Regions from separate parts of the Streptomyces sp. NBC_00019 genome, predicted to be linked through region 1. Evidence: riboswitches for the same ligand, from Rfam matches in the RefSeq annotation. Region 1 holds a riboswitch; each other region holds the start of a gene.

Region 1 (4,853 bases):
GGACAGGCTGAAGGCGGCGCTCACCTTCCACGCCCGGTACCAGGCCGGCGAGCCCGCGCCCGCGTGGCTGTGCGGCGGGAAGGTGGGCCGGACCATGGGCCCGGACCTGGAGGTCGCCCTCAACCACCTGGAGAACCGTCTCGACGTCTCCGTCCCGGCCGCCCACAAGCTCGCCGAGGAGACCCGGCCCGCCGGTACCGACAATCTCTTCGTGTCCTGGGAGACCCTGACCCACGCGGGCAACCCCGCCGGCTGAAAACGCAGGTCAGCAGCGCCGCGAACAAACCGTGGTGCTGAGCGTCCCGCGGATGACGTATGCTGGTTTCACCGACGCGGGGTGGAGCAGCTCGGTAGCTCGCTGGGCTCATAACCCAGAGGTCGCAGGTTCAAATCCTGTCCCCGCTACTCACGGCTCAGGGCCGGAGTCCAGTCACTGGACTCCGGCCCTGAGTGTTTCCCCCGGTCGGGCCACACGGCTCGCCGCCCGGTCCCGGTCCGGGAAACCTGGGCATGTGGATCAGGAGGCGGTGGCGGGGCGGCGTATCTCCGCCCTCTTGCGGGTGCTGCCCGTCCTGCTGATCGTCGGTGGCGTCCTCTACGACGTACTGACCCCCCGGGACTTCACCGCGATCCCCTTCTTCACCGCCGCCCCCCTGGTCGCCGCGCCCCTCTTTCCGCTGCTCGGCACCGTCGTCACCGGGGCGGTGGCCCTGATCGCCGCCTTCGCCGTCCATATGCGGTTCGGCTTCCGGCTGGACGCCGACACCCTCACCGAGGCGCTCACCGTGGCGGTGGTCGCGGTGCTGGCCGCCGTCCTCAACCGGGTCGTGCTCCGCGGGGACCAGCGGCTCGCCTCCCAGCGCCAGATCGCCGAGGCCGCCCAGCGGGCGGTGCTGCCCGACCCCGACGACCGGATCGGCGGGTTCGACATCGCGGTGCGGTACGAGGCGGCGCAGAAGGACGCCTTCATCGGCGGGGACCTGTACGCGGTGCAGGACAGTGCGTACGGCGTGCGGCTGGTGGTGGGGGACGTGCGCGGGAAGGGCATGGGGGCGGTGGCCGCGGTCGCCGTCGTCATCGGGGCGTTCCGGGAGGCCGCCGAGCAGGAGCCGACGCTGGAGGCGGTCGCGCGGCGGCTGGAGCGGGCGCTGGCGCGCGAGGGCACGCGGCGCGAGGGGCTCGACGTCATCGAGGGGTTCACCACCGTCGTACTCGCCGAACTGCCGCACGGCGACGGGGTCGTACGGGTCCTCAACCGCGGCCATCCGCCGCCGTTGCTGCTGTGCCCCGACGGCACCGTACGGGCGCTGCCCGCCGCCGAGCCCGCGTTGCCGCTGGGCATGGGCGAGCTGGGGAGCTGGCCCGACCGTGCGGAGGAGGCGGCCTTCCCGGGCGGGGCCACGCTGCTGCTGTACACCGACGGGCTGTCCGAGGCGCGGGACCGGTACGGGGAGTTCTACGATCCGGCGGCGCGGCTCGCGGGACGCGCCTTCCGTGTCCCCGGTGCGCTGCTGTCCGCGCTCGCCGTGGAGGTGCGTCGGCATACGGGGGGCGGCATGACGGACGACATGGCGCTGCTCGCCGTACGACGGCCGTGACCTCAGGGGGCTTTATCACGTGGGGTGATCGGGCGAGCGCCCTCCGCATAACAACTGACATACAGTCAATGCCTGCGAGTTTACCGGGGCGCGGTCAACTCGCCCGTTTTTCACCGCTCATGGACCCGTACGTCCAGCGGAAAAAAGGTTAATGATCAAGCGGAACAGCTTGGAATCCACGGTCCGGGTCTATTAACGTTCGATAACGCAGCGCGGTCGTCCCAGCCGTCACAAGAGACGGCTCCGTGCTCACGCGCTTAATCCCGCAAGGGAGCCGGGGAACCACCACCCTGGGGTGAATCGCGCGAATGCCGCCGTGAACCCACGGCCGGTATACGCGCGTAGGAGACCTTCCTGCTCCGAACCCGTCAGCTAACCCGGTAGGCGAGAAGGAAGGAAAGGAGCACGCCCACGTGGCGTCAAACCGGCCTGCCCCCGAGGCCCCGTACGTGCCGAGCCAGCGCAGCACCACCGATGTCTTCGGCTACGGCAGCTACCACCACGACGAGGGTCCGCGGGAGGAGTGGAATCCCAACGAGGACTCCATCCGCCCGGTCCGTGGCAAGCATCGGGTCGCCAAGCAGCGCAGCGGGGGATTCGCCCGCAGCTCCACCGTCCTGGGTGTAGGTGTCATAGCCGCCGTCGGCGGGGCCGGCATGGCCAGCGCCAACACCGGCAAGCCGCCGGTCTCCATCTCGATGCCCGACCTTCCGTTCGTGTCGGGCGAGGAGGAGGCGCCGCAGGGCTCGGCCACCGCGCTCAGCGACCTCGCCGCGGCCCCCACGGCCGCCACCACCACGGCTGTCGCGGAGAAGACCGAGACCACTGTCTCCGACGCCGGCGAGACGCTGCGCAACCGGATCATGGCGCAGGCCGAGAGCCAGCAGACGCAGGTCGACAACAAGACGCAGCTCGCCACCCAGACCGCCGCCGCCGACGAGGCCGCCAAGGCCGAGGCCGCCGCGCTGAAGAAGGCCGCGGACGACGCGGCCGAGGCGAAGAAGAAGGCGGAGGCGGACGCCGAGAAGGCCGCCGAGGCCAAGCGTCTCGCCGAGCTGGCGAAGCAGTACACGCTGCCGACCTCCTCGTACACGATCACCTCGACCTTCGGTCAGGCCGGCTCCCTGTGGTCCTCCGGGTACCACACGGGCCTCGACTTCGCCGCTCCCACGGGCACGCTCATCAAGGCGATCCACAGCGGCACCATCACTCAGGCCGGCTGGGACGGTTCGTACGGCTACAAGACCGTCCTGACCCTCGACGACGGCACCGAGCTGTGGTTCGCCCACCAGTCGTCGATCAGCGTCAGCGTGGGCCAGAAGGTCAACACCGGCGATGTGATCGGGCGCGTGGGCGCGACCGGCAACGTCACGGGCGCGCATCTGCACCTCGAGGTCCACTCGGGCGGTGCGTCCACCGGGATCGACCCGATGGCGTGGCTGCGGAGCAAGGGGCTCACCCCCTGAGGTTTTCTTGATCGACCGGCGGCCCTGACGCACACCCCCCGACGTCAGGGCCGCCGGTTTTTGTGTCACCGGTTCGGGAACGCCTGCCTCCGCTTGTTTGCGGGAACTTTGCGGCTGTTCCGGAAGAGGGGTCTCCGTATCGACGTTGACCTCGTACATGACTTCTCTTCGCAAGCTGGGCACGTCCGACCTCGAGGTCTTCCCGCTCTCCCTCGGCGGCAACGTCTTCGGCTGGACCGCCGACGAGACGCAGTCCTTCGCCGTACTCGACGCGTACGCGGCCGCGGGCGGCAACTTCGTCGACACGGCGGACTCGTACTCCGCTTGGATCGACGGCAACGTCGGCGGTGAGTCCGAGACCATCATCGGCAAGTGGGTCAAGGCGCGCGGCAATCGCGACGACGTCGTGATCGCCACGAAGGTCAGCCAGCACCCCGACTTTCCGGGCCTGACGGCCACGAACATCAAGGCGGCGGCGGACGCCTCCCTGCGCCGCCTCGGCACCGACCACATAGACCTCTACTACACCCATTTCGACAAGGTGGAAGTGCCGGTCGAGGAGATCATCGGCGCGCTCGACGAGCTGGTGAAGGCGGGCAAGGTGCGGCACATCGCCGCGTCCAACATCTCCGCCGAGCGCCTGGAGGCTTCCCTCGCCTTCTCCCAGCGCGAGGGACTGGCCCGGTACGTGGCGCTTCAGCCGCACTACAACCTGGTCTCGCGCGAGACGTACGAGGGCGAGCTCCAGGACCTGGCCGAACGGACCGGACTGGCCGCCGTCCCGTACTTCGCGCTGGCCTCCGGGTTCCTCACCGGCAAGTACCGCGACGGCGAGGTGGTGGAGGGCGCCCGCGCCGCCGCCGGCGCCGGCAAGCACCTGGAGACGGAGCGCGGCCGCAAGGTCCTCGCCGCCCTCGACGACATCGCCGAGGCCCACCGGGTGCCCGTGGCGACCGTGGCCCTGGCGTGGCTGGCGTCCCAGCCGACGGTGGCGGCACCCATCGCGTCCGCACGGACGGTGGAGCAGCTGCCGGCCCTGGTGAAGGTGGCGGAGGTGCGGCTGACGGAGGACGAGGTGACGCGGCTGACGGAGGCGTCGGCCTAGTCCTTCGGGTCCGGAGGGGCGGCTCGCGGGGCGTGTCGCGGTGCGTCGGCGGGGAGTGGCGCCGGTGTGGTCCGGCGGTGCGACTCGACGGTGTGGTCCGGCGGTGCGGCTCGACGGTGTGGTCCGGCGGTGCGGCTCGACGGTGTGGTCCGGCGGTGCGGCTCGACGGTGTGGTCCGGCGGTGCGGCTCGCCAGGGTGTGTCGCGGTGTGTGGCGTGGGGGTGGCGCCGGTGAGGGCCCGGTGGGGCGGCTCGCCGGGGTGTGTTGCGGTGCGTGGCCGGGGAGTGGCGCCGGTGTGGGCCGGCGGGGCGCCTCGGTGGTGTGCTTCGGGTCTCAGGTTCGGTACGGGTTGTAGCTGGGGTGCTGCACCGCCGGGTAGCCGTGGACGGGCCAGTGTGTCGGCGGGATCATGACCGGGATCGGTGGTGCCGTTATTCGGGCCGCGTGGTCCAGGGCCGGGCGCGCCGCCTCCCGTCGTACCCACAACTCGTGCAGCAGTTCCCGCTCCCGTACGACGAAGTCGGCGCCGGCCCGGCCGCGGCGCCCCCGGTGACGGAGGAACGCCAGGGACGTCGCGTACGCCTCGTACTGCGCCACCGCCCGCGCCGCCCGCTTCCCGGCGTGGGCGCGGGCGTACTGGCGGGCGATCCGGCGGGCCCGCATCGAGCCGAGGGCGAAGGGTTC
Region 2 (4,853 bases), 1.3 Mb from region 1:
TCATGATCAGGTCGTCGAAGTCGAGCGCGTTGGCTTCCCGCAACCGCGACTGGTACATCGCGTAGGCCTGGGCGAGGGTCTTCTCGAAGCCGTCGGTGGCCTGGGCGGCGAAGTCCTCCTCGTCGATCAGCTCGTTCTTGAGGTTGCTGATCTTGGCACTGAAGGACTTGGGCGGGAAGCGCTTGGGGTCGAGGTCGAGGTCACGGCAGACCAGGGCCATCAGACGCTTGGAGTCGGCCGCGTCGTAGATCGAGAACGACGACGTGAAGCCGAGCTTCTTGGATTCCCTCCGCAGGATCCGCACGCACGCGCTGTGGAACGTCATCACCCACATCGCGTTCGCCCGCGGGCCGACGAGCTGCTCGACGCGCTCCTTCATCTCGCCCGCGGCCTTGTTGGTGAAGGTGATCGCGAGGATCTGGCCCGGGTGGACGTTGCGCTCGGCCAGCAGGTAGGCGATGCGGTGGGTGAGCACCCGCGTCTTGCCGGATCCGGCGCCGGCCACGATGAGCAGCGGGGTGTCGGAGTGGACGACGGCCGCGCGCTGGTTCTCGTTGAGCCCGTCGATGAGCGCGGCCGCGTCCAGGACCGGGCGCGGGGCGCCGTCGCGGTAGTACGCGTCCCGGTCCGGCGGCACGTCGAACCGGCCGCCGAACAGGTCGTCCGGAACGGGTTCCGGTACGTGCTCGTCCTCGGGCGGCGGCGGGGGCTCTTCCTCGCGGCCCTTAGGGGCTTGGAGGTCCGCCAGGAAACTGTCGTCAAAGAGGCTGCTCATCGCTCTCCGAGTCTAGGGCTCCCCACTGACACCCCGCCGCCGCCCTGAGAACATGGGCTCTTTTCGGCGGCGGCCGCGGAGGCCGCCTCAGAATCCGAGGATCTTCCGGACCTGGCCACCAGGGACCTCCTCACCCTCCGCCACCGTTCTGTCACGATCCGCGACCGGCCAGGTGGAGACGTACAACTTGCCGTCACACGGGTCGACGACCACGCCCGAGCTTGCCGAGGCACTTCCTGCCGTCGCGGCCGGAAGCGGGCGGACGTCACCACTTCGCACAAAATGCGTATAAGTCATTGCAGATCACTCCGTACTCACCACCGCGAGCACCGTCCTGACCTAAGGTCACGAAAATGTATCGGGCCTATCGGACATCAACCTTCACAGGGGCCACACCCGTTGGCTACCGTGCCGGAAGGCCGTACGACCCCCACCGGCGAACGTCGCCGGGCCGCGCGGCCTCCGCCGAATCCGGAGCGCCGCCGCGCACCCGGAACCGGGGACCCACCGAACTTGGGGTGAATCGGCCGACTCCCGTACCGGGAACGGCCGTAGGGCAACCCTTCCGAACCACCCGCCCGAACCCGACAGCTAACTCGGTAGGCGGAGCATGGAAGGAGTCGCCGACCTTGGCGTCGCACCGTAAGTCGCCTCCCCCGGGTACGCGCGTAGCCGGCATACGCACACCCGCTCTCGCCACGGCCGCCCTCACCTCCGTGGCCCTGCTCTCCCAGACGGCCACCGCCGCGCCCTCGACCGATGACAAGCCGAGCATCGAGGAAGTCGAGAAGAAGGTCGACGACCTCTACCGCCAGGCGGAGTCGGCGACCGAGAAGTACAACTCGGCCAAGGAGAAGACCTCCAAGCAGCGCAAGGAGGTCGACACCCTCCTCGACGACGTCGCCCAGCGCACCCAGAAGCTCAACGAGGCCCGCGAGGAGCTCGGCACCTTCGCCGCGGCCCAGTACCGCACCGGCGCCTCCGCGCCCGACACCGCGACCTTCCTGCTCGCGGACTCCCCGCAGGACTACTTCGACCAGACGCAGCTGATGGGCCGTATGACGTCCCGCCAGAAGGACGCGGTCGACGACTACGTCTCCGAGCAGTCCGCGACGATGAAGAAGCGCCAGGAGGCCACCGACAGCCTCGAGACGCTCTCCGATTCGCAGAGCGACCTGAAGACCGCCAAGGCGACCGTCCAGCGGAAGCTGTCCGCCGCGCGCGAGCTGCTGTCTCAGCTGACCGCCGAGGAGAAGGCGCGCCTCGCGGCGATCGAGAAGAAGAAGCAGGAGGAGGCCGCCCGCAAGGCCGCCGAGCTGGCGGAGCAGCAGGCGGCCGAGCAGAAGGCGGCGGAGGAAGCAGCCGCGGCCGAGGAGTCGGCGAGCAGCTCGTCGTCGTCCTCGGAGGCCTCGGACTCCTCGTACGCCACGAAGGCCGAGAAGGCCCTCGCCTTCGCCCGCTCACAGGTCGGCAAGCCGTACGTCTGGGGCGCCACCGGCCCCGACTCCTACGACTGCTCCGGCCTCACCCAGGCCGCCTGGAACGCCGCCGGCATCTCCCTCCCTCGCACCACCTACGACCAGGTGAACGCCGGCACCACGGTCACCCTCGCCAACGCCCAGCCCGGCGACCTCGTCTTCTTCTACGACGATGTCACCCACGTCGGCATCTATATCGGCAACGGCAAGATGATCCACGCGCCGAAGCCGGGGGCGTACGTGCGCGAGGAGTCCATCTACTACGACGGTGAGTCGGCTATCCACAGCGTGGTGCGGCCGGCCTGACGCGCGGCAGGGCCCTGGCGTCAGTGACCTCCCCGGTTCTCGACACAGGGCCCTTCGCCGGGCTGGGGCTCGGCGTAGACGCCGTGCACCTCGCCGGTCAGCTCGTCCTTCGTCACCCGTCCGGAGACACACACGACGCCCGTGTAGACGGCGTAGTACCCGTTCCCGACGAAGACCCCGTGCTTCTCACCGCACCCGACACGCTCCAGCGCCGCCTCGACCCGTTCGTCACCGAAGACACCGAACTCCCCCGACCCGCCCTCCTTCCGGACCTTCGCCAGCTCCGCGAGGATCAGCTCGGCCGACGCCTGCCCACTGGCCTGCTGCTCCGCACTCAAGGGCGCCCGCATGCGGTACGCGTGGTTGTCGGCGTAGTTGGGGGGAGCGTCCACAGGTCCGTCCTGCTGTCCTCCGGCCGTGTTCGAGGCGGAGGGTGAGGGGGAGGAAGGCAGGGCGGTGGGCGTCGCTGTGGACTGCGCGCACTTCGGCGGGGGCGGATAGGAGTAGGTCGGAGTGGCCGACCGCGCGGCGCCGGCTCCATTGGCCGCCCCACCTTTTTGACTCCCGCATGCGGTGAGACTGACCGCCACGAGGGCGGCGCCGACGAGGGCGAATGATCGTCTGAGGGACATGGCGAGAGTCTGGCGCCCCGGACGGTCGATTGTCATGAGCGGAACTACTCAGATGACGCCCAGGTGGGCGGGGTCCGACGTGATCCGGCGGGCGTGGGACACATCTGCCATCACTCAGTGCACCGGCCGCCGAGCCGCGCCCCCTCCCGTGCCTGCGCCCGCGCGTATTTGCCCGCGCCCGCTCGCGCGCCCTGCCCTCGAGCTGGGCCGCGCTCCTTAGCATCGCCCCATGTCCGGCGCCTCCTCCCGCTCCCCTCACTCCCCCCTCCCCGCCTGGTGGGCCCAGCGGCCGCCCGCCGCCGGGGCTGCCGTGATGGCGACCGGCATCGTGTCCGTCGGTCTGCATCTGACGGGGCACGAGACCCTGTCGCGGATCGCCCTCGTCCTGGCAGGCGTCGCGTGGGTCGCGTTGGCCGCCGACTTCGCCGTACGGCTGCTGTGGGACCGGGCGAGGTGGGTGGCGGAGGCCGAGACGCCGGGCGCGCTCACCGCCGTAGCGGCTACGGCCGTGCTCGGTACCCGTGTCTCGGCGCTCGGCTTGCAGCAGCTCGCCGAGGCGCTGCTCGCGATCGCCGCGCTGTTGTGGCCGGTGCTGATCGCGCTGGTCGTGACGCACTGGACGCGGCGGATGCCGGGGGCGGTGTTCCTGGCCTGCGTCGCCACGCAGGGTCTCGCGGTGCTCGGTGCCACGCTCGCCTCGGCCGAGTCGACGGCGTGGCTCGCCCACGCGGCGCTCGTGCTGTTCTGGCTCGGCCTCGTGCTCTACGGCATCGCCCTGGCCCGCTTCGACCCGCGGCAGGTGACCGCGGGCGCCGGGGACCACTGGGTGGCCGGCGGGGCGCTCGCCATCTCGGCGCTCGCCGGGTCGAAGCTCGTCGCGGCCGACAGCGCGCCGCTGTACCTGTGGAACGACGACGACAGCGGCGTCCTGCGGGCCGTGACGGTCGCGCTGCTGGTGCTCGACCTGGCCTGGTACGTCGTACTGCTCGTCGCGGAGGCGCTGAAGCCGCGGCCGCGCTACGACGTGCGCCGTTGGGCGACCGTGTTCCCGATGGGCATGACATCGGCGGCGACGCTGTCCGTCGCCGCCGCCCTCGACGTGTCCTGGCTCAGGACACCCGGTCAGGTGCTGCTGTGGATCGCGGTGGCGGCATGGCTCGCCGTCGCCGCGGGTGCCGTCGCGTCGGCGCGCGCCGGCCTCACGTCCCTCAGGTCCACAGCACCGCGATGAAGATGTTCGCGACGGTCAGCGCGCCCACCAGTCCGAACAGCCCCTTCTCCACCTTCTCGTCGTCCCGCTTCACATAGACGAGGCCGAGGATCACCACCAGCACGGCCAGCTTGATGCCGATCTTGACGTTGTTGACGGACTGGTCGTCCGCCTGGTTGAGGCCGACCAGGATCACCCCGGTGACCAGCATGGTGAGCGCGCCGTGCAGCATCGCCGGGACGAAGCGGGCGGTGCCCTGACCCATGGCCTTCATCTGGGTGAGGAATCCGCCGAGCAACGAGGCGATGCCGATGATGTGCAGGCCCACGAAGAGGTGGATGAGTACGTCCATGAGGCCGGAGCCTAATCAGGGGCACTTGAGTCCCCCTACACCGCCCTGCCTCTTCCGCCACTATCCCGCACATACGTGACCTTGCATATATGCGGCCCAT
Region 3 (4,853 bases), 560 kb from region 1:
CGTCGTCGAGGATCTCCTCGATGCGCAGCAGCTGGTTGTACTTGGCGACGCGGTCCGAGCGGGCCGGGGCGCCGGTCTTGATCTGACCGCAGTTCACCGCGACGGCGAGGTCGGCGATGGTGACGTCCTCGGTCTCGCCGGAGCGGTGGGACATCATGCACTTGAAGCCGTTGCGCTGGGCCATCTCGACGGCGTCCAGCGTCTCGGTCAGCGAGCCGATCTGGTTCACCTTGACGAGCAGGGCGTTGGCGGAGCCCTCCTCGATGCCGCGGGCCAGGCGCTCGGGGTTGGTGACGAACAGGTCGTCGCCGACGATCTGGACCTTGTCACCGATCTTCGCGGTGATGGTGTTCCAGCCGGCCCAGTCGTCCTCGTACAGCGGGTCCTCGATGGAGACGAGCGGGTACGCGGAGACGAGCTCCTCGTAGTACTCGGTCATCTCGGCGGCCGAGCGGGACTTGCCCTCGAACTCGTACTTGCCGTCCTTGTAGAACTCGGACGCGGCGACGTCGAGCGCGAGCGCGATCTGCTCGCCGGGGACGTAACCGGCCTGCTTGATGGCCTCGATGATGAGGTCGAGCGCGGCGCGGTTGGACTCCAGGTTCGGCGCGAAGCCGCCCTCGTCGCCGAGGCCGGTGGACAGGCCCTTGGTCTTCAGCACCTTCTTGAGGGTGTGGTAGACCTCGGCGCCCCAGCGCAGCGCCTCGGAGAAGGACTCCGCGCCGATCGGGGCGATCATGAACTCCTGGATGTCCACGTTGGAGTCGGCGTGCGAGCCGCCGTTAAGGATGTTCATCATCGGAACGGGCAGCAGGTGCGCGTTCGGGCCGCCCAGGTAGCGGAAGAGCGGGAGGTCGCTGGCCTCGGAGGCGGCGTGGGCGACGGCGAGGGAGACGCCGAGGATGGCGTTGGCGCCGAGCGAGCCCTTGTTGTCGGTGGCGTCCAGGTCGAACATGGCCTGGTCGATCAGGCGCTGCTCGGTGGCGTCGTAGCCGACGAGCTCCGGGCCGATCTGCTCGATGACGGCGAGGACGGCCTTCTCGACACCCTTGCCCAGGTAGCGGTTGGGGTCACCGTCGCGGAGCTCGATGGCCTCGAAGGCACCCGTGGAGGCGCCGGACGGAACGGCGGCACGACCCGTGCTGCCGTCGTCGAGGCCGACCTCGACCTCGACCGTGGGGTTGCCTCGGGAGTCCAGGATTTCCCGGGCTACGACGACGTCGATGGACGGCACGAGCATCTCCTTCATGGGATGTGACACGGTCCGCCGGGACCGCGGTGTGTTCTGCGAGACGAGCCTAACCGGCTCGGGGCGATCGGCCACCGCGTGGACCGCCCCGTGGACAGAACCGAGAGTAAATTGTTTCTGAACGGAACAAAGACGCTTTCGGAAACCTGACAGAAACCGGCGCAGAAAAAAGCCCCGCCCCGGTGCGTACGGGGGAACACGCACCGGAGCGGGGAGCCCGTGGGGACGGGGGGACCCTCACGAGGCCTTCAGTATGAGGACCACGGATGTGAGGGCACTGTGGTTCAGCTGGGTCCTGCTTGAGTGCCGCAGCCCTTACTTGAGGTGCAGCTGCTGACCCGGGTAGATGAAGTCGGCGTCGCTGACGATGTCCTTGTTCAGCTTGAACAGCTTCTGCCAGCCGCCCTTGACGTCGTGCTCCTCGGCGATGGCGCTGAGGGTGTCACCCGTGACGACCTTGTACTCGCCGTCGCCCTTCTTGACCTTCTTGCCGGTCGGGGTGGTGACGGTCTTCTTGGCGGCCGGGCGCTCGGAGGAGCGGGAGGCCCCCTGCTCGGAGGAGCGGGTGCTGGTGCCACTGTCGCTGGAGGAGCTGCTGCCCGAGGAGCTCGACGAGCCGCCGCCGGTGTAGCTCGCGCTGGACAGGCCGACGCCGCAGGACGGCCAGGCACCCTTGCCCTGACCCGCGAGGACCTTCTCGGCGATCTCGATCTGCTGCGCCTTGGTGGCCTGGTTGGCCTGCGAGGCGTACGCCGTGCCGCCGTACGCGGCCCAGGTGGAGGCGGAGAACTGCAGACCGCCGTAGTAGCCGTTGCCGGTGTTGATGGCCCAGTTGCCGCCCGACTCGCACTGGGCGACGGCGTCCCACTCGGAGGCGGTGGCGGCGGAGGCGTTGCCGGCCGCCATCAGCGGGGCGGCTATGGCGACACCGGTGACGCCGGCGAGCGCGGCGGCGCGGGTGGCCTTGGACGGACGACGGTGCTTGCCCTTACCGGAAAACAGCATGGTGGATCCCCTCACCGACGCCTGCGAGGTGAGCTGTCGGGTTCGGGCCGGTTGAGTTGCCCGGCCGCGCATCTCGCGATGCGCGACTTCACCCCAAGCCGGACCAGCGTGAACCGCTGGGCCCGGCACTTACCTTGGGTCCCCCGCTCCTGCCTACGGCGCATGACGCGACGACTGTTCCCGTACGGCCGCTGGCAGGATTCGGCGTTGCGGCAGACGGGGCTCGCGGTGACGAGCGGTGTTGACCGTAGACAGGGAATCCGGGGAATTTCAAAGACGATCAGGGCTTCTGAGACTCATCCCACACTTTCGCCAAACCGGACATTTGATGTGAAGTGTGGCGTGAACTACCGGCATTTCTCTGGGGTTTTCGCCCTATTCGCTACCGAGTACGAGGGTCTGACCGGGCTCGATGCTGCTCGGGTCGGCGCCGATGACCTGCCTGTTCTCGGTGTAGAGCCGGCGCCATCCGCCGTCGACGTCAAGGGAGTCGGCGATGGAGGCGAGCGTGTCGCCGACGCGGACGGTGTACGAGCCCTCGTCGGCGCTCGCGCCGCGGTGCCGGCCGGTGCTCTCCTTGGCGGCGGAGAGGGCGCCGGTGTCGACGAGAGCCGAAGAGCCGCCTTCTTGCCAGGAGTTGTCCGATTCGTCACTCTTTGCCGGTGCTGTGGATGGACTGTCGGACGGCTGTGATTCTTCGGCGCCGGGGTCAGAGGTGTCCGACCTGGAAGAGTTGTCCGCTTCGGTGGACGCCGAGGGCGAGGGGGTCGAGTCGGCGGAGGACTCGGTCGACGAGTCGGACGATCCGGAGGAGTTGGACAGTCCGGACGAGCCAGGCGAATCGGATGATTCAGATGAACCCGACTCTTCGGATGCCGACGGGGTGCCGCTCTCGACGCCGGTGTCGACATCGTCCGAGGCCGAGTCCTTGCTCAGCCCGTTCAGCAGACCGCAGGTGCCCCAGACGCCGACGCCCTGGTCCGCGAGGACCTTCTCGGCGACGGCTATCTGCTGGTTGCGGCTGGCGAGGTCGGGGCTCGTGGCGTAGTCGAGGCCACCGTGCTTCTCCCAGTTCTCCTGGGAGAGCTTGAGCCCGCCGTAGTAGCCGTCGCCCTTGTTCGCGCTCCAGGAACCGTCGGTCTCGCACTTGGCGACCTGGTCCCAGGTATTCCCGTCGGCCGCGCTCGCGCCGGTGGCGCCGAGAAGCGGGATCGCGATGGCGGAGCCGGTCACTCCGGCCGCGACGAGGAGTGCCGGAGCCTGGCGGGGGCGACGGTGACGACCGTTCCCGGTGAGCATGCGGAGGCCTTTCGCGAGACAACAGTGACCGGCGCGGCGGGTGGAGACAGTCACCGCGCTGATGCGTGAACGTATCGGCAGTCGATCACTTGTCACAAGTTAATGCCGCGTAGATCACGTGAAGATCACAGAGTTGAGGGCGGGTCATGTTTGGCCGGTTCCAGCACAACTCCCGCTGTGACACGCATTGACATCCTCCCCCTCTTAAAAGAGGGGGATTCCAACCCAGTTGGGTTGAGGTTCACGGACGCTCGACCGCTTGGTGGACGGTGTCGTCCCTCCGGCACCGGCTGTTCGCCGGGGGCGGGGGATCCCGCCCTGTCCTGCCGCGACGTTGATACTCGCGTTGGTGTCCGCGTTGCAGGTGAAGCCGCAGGAGGAACAGACGAACTCGGCTTGGCTCTTGCGCGAGTTCTTGTCGATCCATCCGCAGGCACTGCAGCGCAGACTGGTGTAGGGGGCGGGTACGTCCTGGACCCGGTCGGGGGCCTTGTGCTCGGTCCGCTGCCGCAGCAGGCCCCACCCCTGGGCGAGGATCACCCGGTTCAGGCCGGACTTCTGGGCGACGTGCCTGCCGGGCCGCTCGGCGGTTCCCTTCGCGGAGCGGGTCATGTTCCTGATGTTCAGCTTCTCGAACCGGATCAGGCTGTAGGAGCGGGCGAGCATAGTGCTGGTCTTCTCGCACCAGTCCTTGCGCCGGTTCGCCTCCCGCGCCTTGAGCTTGGCCACCTTCGCGTACTCGGCCGTCTTCTCGGGACTGTCCTTCTTCGCCCTCGCCGCGCGCCGCTGGTGCTTGCGGACTTGGGCGCGTTCCCTGACGGTGAGCTGCGGACAGTTCAGGGTGCGGCCGTCCGACAGGGCGGCGGTGATCGTCACACCCCGGTCGATGCCGATGACCTCGCCGGTGCCGGGCGCGGGGGTCGGCTCGGGGACGACCGCGAAGGCGATGTGCCACTGCCCGCTGCGAAAGGTGACGCGGAACGTCTTCGCGTCGGGCAACTGCGCACCCTTGCCCTTGGCGCTGAGGCGGAAGCGGACCCAGCCGCAGCCGGGCACCCTGACCTGCGCCCACCTACGGTTGAGCCTCGGCACGACGACGGAGCGGCCCATGACCTGCTTGCCGGTCTTCGCGTTCAGCTTCGGTGAGCCGTCAGTGTTGTACTCGGGCACACGGTCGGTACCGATGACCCGGAAGCCCTCATGCCGGAACTTCCTGCGCCAGGCCGGTTCACCGAACCCGGACGTGAAGCGGGCTTTCTTAGCCTTGGCGAAGTCCTTCAGTGCCTGCTGCTGCACGTCG
Region 4 (4,853 bases), 2.6 Mb from region 1:
GCTACGGGATCTCGCTGTCGGCGTACGACCACCGGGAACTTCACCGGCGCTCCGCACGCTTGCATACAGTGGCAGGACCGGCAGAAAAACGCGGTTCAGATCAACCGCACCGCGATCGAAGGGACGTACATGCCCATGGGTCACACGGCCACAGACCAGGCAGGCACCGGAGGCCTGACAGCAACGGAGCACCGCCTGGCCAACGGGCTGCGCGTGGTGCTCTCCGAGGACCACCTGACCCCGGTCGCGGCGGTGTGCCTCTGGTACGACGTCGGCTCGCGTCACGAGGTCAAGGACCGTACCGGCCTGGCTCACCTCTTCGAGCACCTGATGTTCCAGGGCTCCGGACAGGTCAAGGGCAACGGCCACTTCGAGCTCGTCCAGGGCGCGGGCGGCTCGCTCAACGGCACCACGAGCTTCGAGCGCACCAACTACTTCGAGACCATGCCCACCCACCAGCTGGAGCTCGCCCTCTGGCTGGAGGCCGACCGCATGGGCTCGCTCCTTGCCGCCCTCGACGACGAGTCGATGGAGAACCAGCGGGACGTCGTCAAGAACGAGCGCCGTCAGCGCTACGACAACGTCCCCTACGGCACGGCGTTCGAAAAGCTGACAGCCCTCGCCTACCCCGAGGGTCACCCGTACCACCACACGCCGATCGGTTCGATGGCCGACCTGGACGCGGCCACGCTGGAGGACGCGCGCGCGTTCTTCCGGACGTACTACGCGCCGGGCAACGCGGTGCTGTCCGTCGTCGGCGACATCGACCCCGAGCAGACGCTCGCCTGGATCGAGAAGTACTTCGGCTCGATCGCGTCGCACGACGGCAAGCCCGCCCCGCGCGACGGCTCGCTGCCCGAGGTCATCGGCGAGCAGCTGCGCGAGGTCGTCGAGGAAGAGGTCCCCGCGCGCGCGTTGATGGCGGCCTACCGGCTGCCGCACGACGGCACGCGCGACGCCGACGCGGCCGATTTGGCGCTCACCGTCCTCGGCGGCGGTGAGTCCTCCCGCCTCTACAACCGGCTGGTACGCCGCGACCGTACGGCCGTCGCCGCCGGCTTCGGCCTGCTGCGGCTCGCCGGAGCGCCCTCCTTGGGGTGGCTGGATGTGAAGACGTCCGGTGACGTCGAGGTGCCGGTCATCGAGGCGGCGATCGACGAGGAGCTCGCCCGGTTCGCCGCGGAGGGCCCCACGGCCGAGGAAATGGAGCGCGCCCAGGCCCAATTGGAGCGCGAGTGGCTGGACCGGCTCGGCACCGTCGCGGGCCGCGCCGACGAACTGTGCCGCTACGCCGTCCTGTTCGGCGACCCGCAGCTCGCCCTCACCGCCGTCAACCGGGTGCTCGAGGTGAGCGCCCAGGAGGTCCAGGAGGTCGCCAAGGCCCGCCTGCGCCCCGACAACCGCGCGGTGCTCGTCTACGAGCCCGTCTCCGGAGAGACCGCCGAGGACGCGGATCCCCCGGAGGACCCCGAGGCCGAGGCCACCGTCGAGGCCGGCGACAAGAACGAGGAGGCGGCCAAGTGACCGAGCTCGCCACGATGGAATTCCACCCCCGGCCGCAGGCGGGCGAGGCGCGGCCGTGGGCCTTCCCGGCCCCCGAGCGCGGCACGCTCGACAACGGCCTGACGGTCCTGCGCTGCCACCGCCCCGGCCAGCAGGTCGTCGCCGTCGAGGTCCTCCTCGACGCCCCGCTGGACGCCGAGCCGGCCGGCCTGGACGGCGTCGCCACGATCATGGCGCGGGCCTTCTCGGAGGGCACCGACAAGCACACCGCCGAGGAGTTCGCCGCCGAGCTGGAGCGGGCCGGCGCCACCCTCGACGCCCACGCCGACCACCCCGGCGTACGGCTGAGCCTCGAGGTCCCGGCGTCACGGCTGCCCAAGGCGCTCGGTCTGCTGGCCGACGCCCTCAGGGCGCCCGCGTTCGCGGACAGCGAGGTCGAGCGGCTCGTCACCAACCGCCTCGACGAGATCCCGCACGAGCTGGCCAACCCCTCCCGCCGGGCCGCCAAGGAGCTCTCCAGGACCCTGTTCCCGGCGGACCTGCGCATGTCCCGCCCGCGCCAGGGCACCGAGGAGACCGTCCAGAACATCGACTCCGCGGCCGTACGCGCCTTCTACGAGAAGCACGTCCGCCCAGCCACCGGCACCGTCGTGGTCGTCGGCGACCTCACCGGCATCGATCTCGACGCGCTGCTCGCCGACACCCTCGGCTCGTGGACCGGCTCCCAGGCCGAACCGCGTCCGGTGCCGCCGATCACCGCCGACGACACGGGCCGTGTCGTCATCGTGGACCGCCCCGGCGCCGTCCAGACGCAGCTGCTGATCGGCCGTATCGGCGCCGACCGGCACGACCGTGTGTGGGCCGCGCAGGTGCTCGGCACGTACTGCCTCGGTGGCACCCTCACCTCCCGTCTGGACCGTGTCCTGCGCGAGGAGAAGGGCTACACCTACGGTGTGCGCTCGTTCGGGCAGGTCCTCAGGTCCGCCCCCGACGGAACGGGCGCCGCGATGCTCGCCATCAGCGGCTCCGTCGACACCCCGAACACCGGTCCGGCCCTGGACGACCTGTGGACGGTCCTGCGCACCCTCGCCGCGGAGGGGCTCACCGACGCCGAGCGGGACGTGGCCGTGCAGAACCTCGTCGGCGTGGCCCCGCTGAAGTACGAGACCGCGGCGGCCGTCGCGAGCACGCTGGCCGACCAGGTCGAGCAGCACCTGCGCGACGACTACCAGGCCACGCTGTACCGGCAACTCGCCGCGACCGGCACCGTGGAGGCCACTGCGGCGGCCGTCAACGCCTTCCCGGTGGACCGGCTCGTGACGATCCTGGTCGGCGACGCGTCCGCCATCAAGGAGCCCGTGGAGGCCCTCGGGATCGGTGAAGTGACCGTCGTGTCCGCCGAGTAGCGGCACGCGCGTGAAGGGGCCCTGGTGACTGACGTGTCACCAGGGCCCCTTAATGTCCGAATTAGGGGAGAGGTTGCCTGTCTGCCCTGTGGCATGCGCTACAAAAACCCTGATCCGTTTGGGGATTGAAAGTCGCCCCGCTTAGCGTCATCCGGGCTGTTCGTCAGGCAGTGCGCCGCGCCCGCGGCACCGGACAGCCATCGCCGAGTCCCCGTACGGCGCGAGCCAGGGGAGCCGGGGACCCACATATATGTAGTCCCTGGGGTGAATCGGACGCCCGCGCGTGCAGCGAGGGGGTCCGTAGGAGACCTTCCTGCTCCGAACCCGTCAGCTAACCCGGTAGGCGAGAGGGAAGGAAAGGACCAGCCACTACATGGCGTTCACGCGCGCCACCGGGAAGCACCGCCGTCCCAGCCGGACGAAGCGCACCACCGCCCACGTGGCGGGGGTCGCGGCACTCGCCACCACCGGCGTCATCGGCACCCTCGCGGCCCCGGCCCTCGCCGCTGAGCCCGCGGCCGAGCAGACCGGCCTCACCCCGGTCATCACCATCGGCGACTCGGTCGCCGCCCAGATCGACGCCCAGGCCGAGGCCCAGCAGCAGGCGGCCATCGAGGCCGCCGAGCAGAAGGCCCGGCAGAAGGCCGAGGAGGAGGCGCGCGAGAAGGCCGCGGCCAAGGCCAAGAAGGAGCGCGAGGCCAAGGAGCGCGCCGCCCGCGCCGCCGCCGAGCGCAAGCGCCTCAACAGCTACGTCGCCCCGATCTCGGGCTCGTACATCTCCACCGGCTACAAGGCCGGCGGCGCCGTCTGGTCCTCCGGCAGCCACACCGGCGTCGACTTCCACGCCGCCAGCGGCACCTCGGTCCGCTCGGTCGGCTCCGGCACGGTCGTGGAGGCCGGCTGGGGCGGGTCGTACGGCAACAACATCGTGATCAAGATGAACGACGGCACGTACACCCAGTACGGGCACCTGTCGTCCATCGGTGTCTCGGTGGGCCAGACGGTCACGCCGGGCCAGCAGATCGGCCTCTCCGGCGCGACCGGCAACGTCACCGGGGCGCACCTGCACTTCGAGGCCCGCACGACCGCGGAGTACGGCTCGGACATCGACCCCGTCGCCTACTTGCGTTCGCATGGCGTGAACGTCTGACGACGGACCGCAAGATCTCCCGGAACCCCGGCTCCCCGAGCCGGGGTTTCGCCGTTTTTGCCACCCGCCTGTCCAAAAAATATGCATGGATTCCGGCCTGCCATCGGAAATTCCCGCTCTTTGCAATAGAGTCACTGAACACACGTCAATCGTCGACGTTTCACGGGGATTAAAGCGGAGGTCGGTCATGCGTATTCCGGCGCACTCGGTATGCACGGCGATCCGGGACGACATCGTCGCGGGTGTCTACGAGCGCGGCAGCCGCCTCACCGAGGAACTCCTCGCCCGCCGCTACGGGGTCTCCCGTGTCCCCGTCCGGGAGGCGCTGCGCACCCTGGAGGCCGAGGGCTTCGTGGTGACGCGGCGGCACGCGGGCGCGTGCGTGGCCGAACCGACCGAGCAGGAGGCCGCCGACCTGCTGGAGATGCGGATGCTCCTGGAGCCCCTGGGTGCCTCGCGGGCCGCCCAGCGGCGCACCGAGGCGCACTTGAAGGTCCTGCGCGGTCTGGTGAGGCTGGGCCAGGAGCGGGCCAGGAGGGGCAACAGCGATGACCTGCGGTCCCTGGGCGGCTGGTTCCACGAGACGCTCGCCCAGGCCTCCGGCAGTCCCGCGCTGACCTCGATGCTGACCCAGCTGCGGCACAAGATCTCCTGGATGTACGCCGTGGACGCCCCGGCCAACCCGGTCGAGTCCTGGGCGGAGCACGGCGCCATCGTCGACGCCGTGGCGCGCGGCGACGGAGAGCGCGCGCGGGCGGTCACGGCTCTGCACACGGAGCGCTCGACAGCCGTGC

The links. A riboswitch is a leader RNA that binds a small molecule or an ion and turns the genes downstream of it on or off. The one in region 1 is predicted to bind cyclic di-AMP.
Region 2: linked by a shared signal. The riboswitch ahead of OHU89_RS30445 (NlpC/P60 family protein) and the one ahead of OHU89_RS23915 (M23 family metallopeptidase) in region 1 are both predicted to bind cyclic di-AMP.
Region 3: linked by a shared signal. The riboswitch ahead of OHU89_RS21285 (transglycosylase family protein) and the one ahead of OHU89_RS23915 (M23 family metallopeptidase) in region 1 are both predicted to bind cyclic di-AMP.
Region 4: linked by a shared signal. The riboswitch ahead of OHU89_RS36350 (M23 family metallopeptidase) and the one ahead of OHU89_RS23915 (M23 family metallopeptidase) in region 1 are both predicted to bind cyclic di-AMP.

Annotation. Positions count from the first base shown of each region.
Region 1 covers NZ_CP108302.1:5,102,620-5,107,472, reverse strand. The annotation lists gene OHU89_RS23930 (alginate lyase family protein) at 1-256, shown strand, start outside; tRNA gene OHU89_RS23925 (tRNA-Met) at 332-405, shown strand; gene OHU89_RS23920 (PP2C family protein-serine/threonine phosphatase) at 513-1,598, shown strand; cyclic di-AMP (ydaO/yuaA leader) riboswitch at 1,843-2,000, shown strand; gene OHU89_RS23915 (M23 family metallopeptidase) at 2,012-3,064, shown strand; gene OHU89_RS23910 (aldo/keto reductase) at 3,222-4,169, shown strand; gene OHU89_RS23905 (PrsW family intramembrane metalloprotease) at 4,503-4,853, opposite strand, start outside.
Region 2 covers NZ_CP108302.1:6,416,830-6,421,682, reverse strand. The annotation lists gene pcrA (DNA helicase PcrA) at 1-775, opposite strand, end outside; cyclic di-AMP (ydaO/yuaA leader) riboswitch at 1,229-1,396, shown strand; gene OHU89_RS30445 (NlpC/P60 family protein) at 1,405-2,559, shown strand; gene OHU89_RS30440 (hypothetical protein) at 2,580-2,951, opposite strand; gene OHU89_RS30435 (tellurite resistance/C4-dicarboxylate transporter family protein) at 3,421-4,422, shown strand; gene OHU89_RS30430 (hypothetical protein) at 4,400-4,753, opposite strand.
Region 3 covers NZ_CP108302.1:4,539,223-4,544,075, forward strand. The annotation lists gene eno (phosphopyruvate hydratase) at 1-1,234, opposite strand, end outside; gene OHU89_RS21285 (transglycosylase family protein) at 1,565-2,254, opposite strand; cyclic di-AMP (ydaO/yuaA leader) riboswitch at 2,258-2,425, opposite strand; gene OHU89_RS21290 (transglycosylase family protein) at 2,630-3,553, opposite strand; gene OHU89_RS21295 (RNA-guided endonuclease InsQ/TnpB family protein) at 3,758-4,853, opposite strand, start outside.
Region 4 covers NZ_CP108302.1:7,719,231-7,724,083, forward strand. The annotation lists gene OHU89_RS36340 (M16 family metallopeptidase) at 130-1,524, shown strand; gene OHU89_RS36345 (M16 family metallopeptidase) at 1,521-2,909, shown strand; cyclic di-AMP (ydaO/yuaA leader) riboswitch at 3,101-3,270, shown strand; gene OHU89_RS36350 (M23 family metallopeptidase) at 3,283-4,059, shown strand; gene OHU89_RS36355 (GntR family transcriptional regulator) at 4,247-4,853, shown strand, end outside.